One region of the Trinickia sp. Z7 genome, then DNA from elsewhere that is predicted to be linked to it. Evidence: predicted binding sites of a transcription regulator. Region 1 holds the regulator's gene; each other region holds the start of a gene.
What was found. Region 1 encodes LexA, which represses DNA repair genes until DNA is damaged. Its sites were predicted from a motif close to ACTGTATNNNNATACAGT; they were not measured.
Positions count from the first base shown of each region.

Region 2: dinB (DNA polymerase IV) is a predicted target of LexA. The motif match lies at 798-815, and genes of this name have one in related genera.
Region 3: imuA (translesion DNA synthesis-associated protein ImuA) is a predicted target of LexA. The motif match lies at 1,324-1,341, and genes of this name have one in related genera.

Region 1 covers NZ_JAUEQW010000007.1:144,485-146,750, forward strand. Annotated here, with positions in the region: gene QQS38_RS14615 (CysB family HTH-type transcriptional regulator) at 1-318, opposite strand, end outside; gene lexA (transcriptional repressor LexA) at 707-1,354, shown strand; gene QQS38_RS14625 (hypothetical protein) at 1,386-1,715, shown strand; gene QQS38_RS14630 (DUF2939 domain-containing protein) at 1,810-2,266, shown strand, end outside.
Region 2 covers NZ_JAUEQW010000001.1:428,413-430,678, forward strand. Annotated here, with positions in the region: gene dinB (DNA polymerase IV) at 1-787, opposite strand, end outside; gene QQS38_RS01930 (methyl-accepting chemotaxis protein) at 896-2,266, opposite strand, start outside.
Region 3 covers NZ_JAUEQW010000006.1:269,424-271,689, forward strand. Annotated here, with positions in the region: gene QQS38_RS13620 (helix-turn-helix transcriptional regulator) at 137-1,027, opposite strand; gene imuA (translesion DNA synthesis-associated protein ImuA) at 1,354-2,061, shown strand; gene QQS38_RS13630 (Y-family DNA polymerase) at 1,991-2,266, shown strand, end outside.

The DNA.
Region 1 (2,266 bases):
GTAGCGCGCCTGAGTGTGCGTCGTCGCGACGACGAGGTGCCCCGTGTCCTCGTCGGCGAATTGCCGCGCGACGCGGCGCATGTTCTCCGCATCGAGCAACATGCGCTCGATCAACTGATGCACGGCTTTGCCTGGCTCGGTCAAGCCGGTGAGCCGCTTACCGCGGCGCACGAAGATATCGACGCCCAGCTCGTCTTCCAAATCCTTGATTTGCTTGGACACGCCCGATTGGGAGGTGAAAAGGGAGTTGGCCACCTCGGTCAGGTTCAAGTTGCGGCGTACCGCTTCGCGCACGAAGCGTAGTTGCTGGAAGTTCATGCTGACCTCTTCGACAAAGCGCGAGTGTTGTAATCGATCGATGCGAACGGCCGGGTCGCGCTCACGCACCGCTCGCCCCAGGACGCCTACATGAGGGCGCAAGAATCATCGGCGGCCGCCGCGTCCCAACGACCGTTGCGATCTTCGCCCAAGGACTTCGGGCCGCGCGTTCAGGCGCTCAGCGGCACCCCCCTGCCACGTCCGGCTCCGGGCCGGGCAGGCTCGGAGCGGCCAGTCTATGCACTCCTGCTTATTCCGAAAACAAATAAATCATCATTCCTTAATTCCTTTTTCTGCTAAGCGCCCACTGCGGGGTCGCAACATAGCACTTGTGTTCCGGCGAGTACTGTATAAAAATACAGCGACTGTCTATCCATACAGTGGCGCTATGACCAAACTTACCGCACGGCAACAGCAGGTTTACGATCTGATCCGGCAATCGATCGAACACAGCGGGTTTCCGCCCACGCGGGCGGAGATCGCGGCCGCGCTCGGCTTCTCTTCGGCGAATTCGGCCGAAGAGCATCTGAGGGCGCTCGCGCGCAAAGGCGTCATCGAATTGGCCGCCGGGGCATCGCGCGGCATCCGGCTGCTGGCGTTCGAGGACATGCCGCATCAATTGTCGTTGCCGCATCCGGCGTTGATGCAGTTGTCGTTGCCGCTCGTCGGGCGTGTGGCGGCCGGCAGCCCCATCCTCGCCCAGGAACACATTGCGCAACACTATGCCTGCGACCCCGCGCTCTTTTCGAGTAAGCCCGATTACCTGCTCAAGGTGCGCGGGCTATCGATGCGCGACGCCGGCATCCTCGATGGGGATTTGCTCGCCGTGCAAAAGCGCAGCGAAGCGAAGGACGGACAAATCATCGTCGCGCGGCTGGGCGACGATGTAACGGTCAAACGGCTGAAACGGCGGCCGAACGGCATCGAACTGATCGCCGAGAATCCCGATTACGAGAACATCTTCGTCCAAGCCGGCAGCGCCGATTTCGCGCTCGAAGGCATCGCGGTGGGGCTCATCCGCCCCACCGAATTTTGACTCTGAACACGCCACACGCTTAGGAGACGCCATGGATCGCCTTGCTCGCCTCATGCCTTTTCGCGCTTTCGGCCGCCTGCGTCACTTGCGCAGCCTCATTCCGTGCCCGCCGCTCGAGACGGTTCGCGCAAATGCCGCACATCAACGCGAGGAGGATCCGTGCGCCCGCATGCAACCTTCCGCGCTACCGGCGTTCGCGCGCGTGTCGCTCAACAACGCATTGCATGCCGAGCCGGCTCGGCGGGCGCCCGTGCGGGTCTACCACGGCGCGTCGCGCGTCATTCTCGTCGGCACGATCGACGCCGTTTGCAAAATGATCGACCGGTGCATTGCGGACGAACGCGCTGCGGCAACCACATAATGCAACCCATCGTGGGTTTCGCCACGCTCGTTAGGGATCGTTTCGGCGCGGTCGTTGTCTCTAAGGCTTGGACCTCGACAAAGACCGACCCCTTATGACACAAGAGAAGACACAAGCGAACCGCACGGCAACCCGAAAACCCCTCGCTGCCGCCGTTGTGACGGGCGTTGCGATCGTGGTGCTGGTGCTCGTCGTCTTAGTTTACGCATCGCCCTATCTGGTGCTGAGCCGGGTGCGTGACGCGGTGCAGCAGCGCGACGCTCAAATGATTAATCGTTATGTCGACTACCCGGCGCTCCGTGCGAGCTTGAAGCAGCAAGTCACGGAAATGCTGAGCCGACGAGTTCAAACGCAAAAATTGCAGCATCCGCTCGCAGCGCTCGGTGCGCTCGTCGGCATGGCGCTCGTCGATCCACTCGTAGACGCCTACGCTACGCCGGACGGCGTAGCGGCCCTGCTCGCCGGCTTGCCGCCGCGGGGCGAGCCCGGCGAGGCGCCGCCGCCCGTTATCGCTCAGCAATCCGAACCGGCGTCGCAACAGTCCGAGGCGC
Region 2 (2,266 bases), on a different contig from region 1:
TGCGCTCCTGATCGGGTTGCACCGAACGACGATCGTTCCCGCGCGACAACTCGTACAGCCTACGTCCGAATGCGCCGAAGCGCCGGTGGAGATCGACGAGCGACCACTCGCGCAGATCCCGGCAGGTCTGCACCCCCAATTGCTCGAGCTTGGCGGCGGTGACTTTGCCGACGCCGAAGATTTTTCGTACGGGCAGCGCGGCGACGAAGGCATCGACCTCGTGAGGACGGACGACGAACAGCCCGTCGGGCTTGTTCCAATCGGAGGCGATCTTCGCGACGAATTTGTTCGGCGCGACACCCGCCGATACCGTCACGCCCACCGTAGCGCGCACGCGCTCGCGAATTTCGGCGGCCATCAAGGTCGCGCTGCCTTTGCAATGCGGCGCGAGCGTGACGTCGAGATAGGCTTCGTCCAGGGACAGCGGCTCGACGATGGGCGTGTAGTCGCGGTAAATCGCCATGATCTGGCGCGATGCGACGCGATACTTCTCCATGGCCGGCGGCAGAATCAAGAGCCCCGGGCACTTGCGCACGGCAAGCGCCGAGGACATGGCCGAATGCACGCCGAAGCGGCGCGCCTCGTAGTTGCACGTGGCGATCACGCCGCGCTGCTCGGGCCGCCCGCCCACCGCGAGCGGCCGGCCGCGCAAGCTCGGATCGTCGCGCATTTCGACCGATGCGTAGAAACAATCGCAGTCGCAGTGGATGATTTTGCGCGCGAGCGCAACCTCAGCGCCGGGGGGCGCCGGATGGGAGGGCGGGGAAGTCGGTGCGCGCGTGCTCAAGGTGAGCGTTACTGTACAAAAACACAGTAATCATTACAAGCGGCGCGATCATCGGTGTTCCAGTCTGCTTGGCGCGAGCGCCCTACCGCCACGCCATTTGCTCGCCCCTTACACGGCCAACGACCAATCGTCACCCGTCATCGCAGCCATGGCCTTGGGCTCGCTCACGTTCGGGAGCCCGCGAGCACCGGTCGCGCCGGTGGTGCGAAAGAAGGCGACGGCGTCGTTCAATTGCCGCCCCTGCTCATCGAGCGATTGAGAAGCGGCCGCAGCTTGCTCGACGAGCGCCGCGTTCTGTTGCGTCACCTCGTCCATCTGCGAAATCGCGAGGCCCACTTGCTCGATGCCGCGGCGTTGTTCCTCCGAGGCCGCGGCGATCTCGCCCATGATGTCGGTCACGCGCGAAATCGCTCGCGTGACTTGCGTCATCGTCGTACCGGCCTCGCCGGCGAGCGCCGAGCCTTCGGCGACCGTTTCCACCGAGGCGGCGATCAGATCTTTGATTTCCTTCGCCGCGCTCGACGAGCGTTGGGCGAGACTGCGCACCTCGCTCGCCACGACGGCGAACCCACGGCCCTGCTCGCCCGCTCTCGCGGCTTCGACTGCCGCGTTCAGCGCGAGGATGTTGGTCTGGAAGGCGATGCCCTCGATCATTCCCGTGATGTCCGCGATTTTCGTCGAGCGAGCGCTGATTTGCGTCATCGTGTCGACCACGCGACCGACCACGCCGCTGCCCTTTTGCGCCACATCGGACGCACTGGACGCCAGCACGCTCGCCTGCTGCGCATTCTCCGCGTTCAACCTGACCGTCGAAGTGATCTGCTCCATGCTCGCGGCGGTCTGTTGCAGCGACGATGCCTGCTCCTCCGTGCGCGAGGATAGATCGAGATTGCCCGCGGCGATCTGGGCCGTCGCGGTCGAAATCGTCTCGCTGCCGCCGCGCACTTTCGCGACGATGCCGCTGAGGTTGCCGTTCATCTCATCGAGTGCACGCAGCAACTGGCCGGTCTCATCGCGAGTCGTCGCCCCGGCCGCGGTGCTCAGATCGCCTCGTGCGACCCGATGCGCGAACGCGACGGCGCGCTCGAGCGGCCGCGTGATGGAACGCGCGGCAACGACGCCCAAGCCGAACACCCCAGCCATGACCGCGAGCGAGCTCACGATTTCCAGCAGGTTCGCGCGCTCGATCAATGCGCGGGCGCGCTGCGCGCCTTCCTTGCCAAGCTGATCGTTGTACGCGAGGTGCGTCTGCAATGCCGAATCGAAACGCTCCGAAGCGTCGGCCAAGCCTGCGTTGAGCATGGCGTCGGCTTCTTGCTTGCGGTTCTCGCGCGAGAGCGCCATCGCTTGATCGCGGGCCTTCGCTGCCTGCTCGGCGGCCGCGACATCCGCGCCGAGTAGATCGCGGTCTTTTTGATCGGACACGAGCGTCTCGTAATGAGCGAGCTGCGCGCGCAATTTCTGGCGCTGCTGCCCGAT
Region 3 (2,266 bases), on a different contig from region 1:
TCGAAGCGCCGACGGGATAGGACGCTAGCGCTCAAAAGCACCGTCGCGCGCGTGTTTCGATGGACTGCGCCCGGTTCAATCTGGTCCAACCTGGCCCCGGCGCAGCAACCGCTCGCGGCAACGTCGACGTCGGCTCTCACACCGCTTGCAACTTGCCCGCGAGAAACGCGAGCTGGCTGCGATTGCGGGCACCGAACTTTTCGCGCAGCTGGCGCAGGTGATAGTCGACGTTGTGGACGGTCGTATTGAGCCGCGCGGCGATCGCTTTGTCCGACATGCCGACGACGACAGCGCCCAAGATGCGCTGCTGCAGTTGCGACAGCCCGTTTGCGCTTTCTTGACGACAGATCGCTTGCACGTATGCAGCGCAGCGCTGGTGCAGCGATAGCCCCAAGCCGATCGCCTGGGCGATGACGCTATCGGTGATCCATTCGCAATGCTCGGGCGGCCCGGCGAACATGATGAGCGCGCGCATCGACGTGCGCGGGATCGGCAAGCTGAAGGCCAGGCCGCTCGCGAGACCGTTTTCGCGCATGCCGTCGAAGAACCGCCGCAGCGGCGGATCGATACCGTCTTTGCGCGAGGCGTTCACGAGCGAGCGCATGTCCCACACGTGCGGCCGGCTCGATTCGAAGGCGCGTCGCATATGCGGATCGCGCAGCAGATAGCCGCCTTCGAGCGCCCGCGGCAGCAAGTCCGTCGACAGGTAGTTGCGCAGCACATAGGCGTGTTCGGGCTGCTTTCTCGCGTCGAGCTTCAAGGCGGCGTAACCGAGGCCGCTAAAGCCGATGATGTTCAAAATGCCGCGAATCATGCGAATGCGTTCGTCGGTCGTGCGAGCCGCGCCCAGTTCCGCGGCGAGGAAGGTCGCCTCGCCGGTCTCCTCGGCGCGCGCGATCGGGGTCACGTCCATTTCGTCGATATAGCGAATCTCGCAATGCGCGCTCGACTTGAAATCGGGCGAAAGCGCCGATGTCGATGCGCAGTGCAGGTCTTCGCGTTCGTCGACCACGTCCAGATATGACATGGGGGTTCCTATCTATCGTTGTTTTTTGGAAGCGAGTGCAGCGCCGGGCGGCTTGCGAGAGGCGCGGATGGAGACGGCGGGCCGTCGGGTTGCACCTGCGGGTAGCACCTGCTGTCTCTGAAAGGATTTTATTGACGGCGTCCGGTCCGTGCCGCTTGGTATTTCGTAGTAGGGAAGGCTGTGAGGCTACGAGGTGCAGGGGAATTTACGAGATATCGTGGCGCGGGTGAAAGGTACGAGAAAAGCGGGCGACATAAAAAGTTCCAGTTCCGCTATGCTCGATTGCGTGTAATATCCCTGTATGGATATACAGTATTGGTGTGCCGATGCTTGCCGCTTCCCTCCGTGCCGAAGAGATTCACCCGTCGCTATGGCGCGCCTCGCAGCTTGCGCACGGCCGAACTCGCGTAGTGGAAACGGGCTATCCGGCGTTGTCGGCCGAGTTGCCCGGCGGCGGTTGGCCTCTCGGCGCGTTGGTCGATTTGCTCGTCCAGCAGGCGGGGATCGGCGAACTGCGGCTGCTGCGGCCTGCTTTGAGCGCGCTGGGCGAACGGCCGATCGCGTTGTTGCAGCCGCCGCAAGTTCCGAATGGCTTGGGGCTCGGCTATATCGGGCTGCCGCTCGATCGGCTCTTGCATGTCAAAGCGCCGAAAACGGGCGATGCGCTGTGGGCAGCCGAGCAAATCCTGCGGGCCGGCAGTTGCGGCGCGTTGATCTTCTGGGCGCCGTATGCGCAGCCGCCGTCGCTGCGGCGTCTGCATCTCGCGGCGCAGTCGGGCGAAACCCTGTTCGTGATGGTGCGGCCTTCGACGGTTGCGCAAGACGCCTCGCCCGCGCTGCTGCGGTTGGCGCTGCGGCCTTCGGCTGAAGGGCTGATGGTCGATATCGTGAAGCGACGAGGGCCCTCGCGCACGGAGCCTTTATCGATTCCTCTTCAACCTACGCCTGTTTTGCTGTCTCGCCATGCGCGTCTTTCTCGCCGTCCATTTGCCGAAACTGGCGCTCGAAGTATTCCGGCCGAAGTGGCTGCCTGAGCCGCCGGGCGGCAGCGTTGCGCTCGAGAAGGACAAGGTCGTCATCGCCGATGCGGCGGCGCGGGCGGTCGGTATCCGTCTTGGCATGAAGCGCGGCGGGGTGCTCACGCTGTCTACCGATGTTCATCTGTACGAGCGCGATGCGGGGCGCGAAGCCGCGGCGCAACGCGAAGTCGGTGTGGCGCTGATGCGGTTCTCGCCCGAT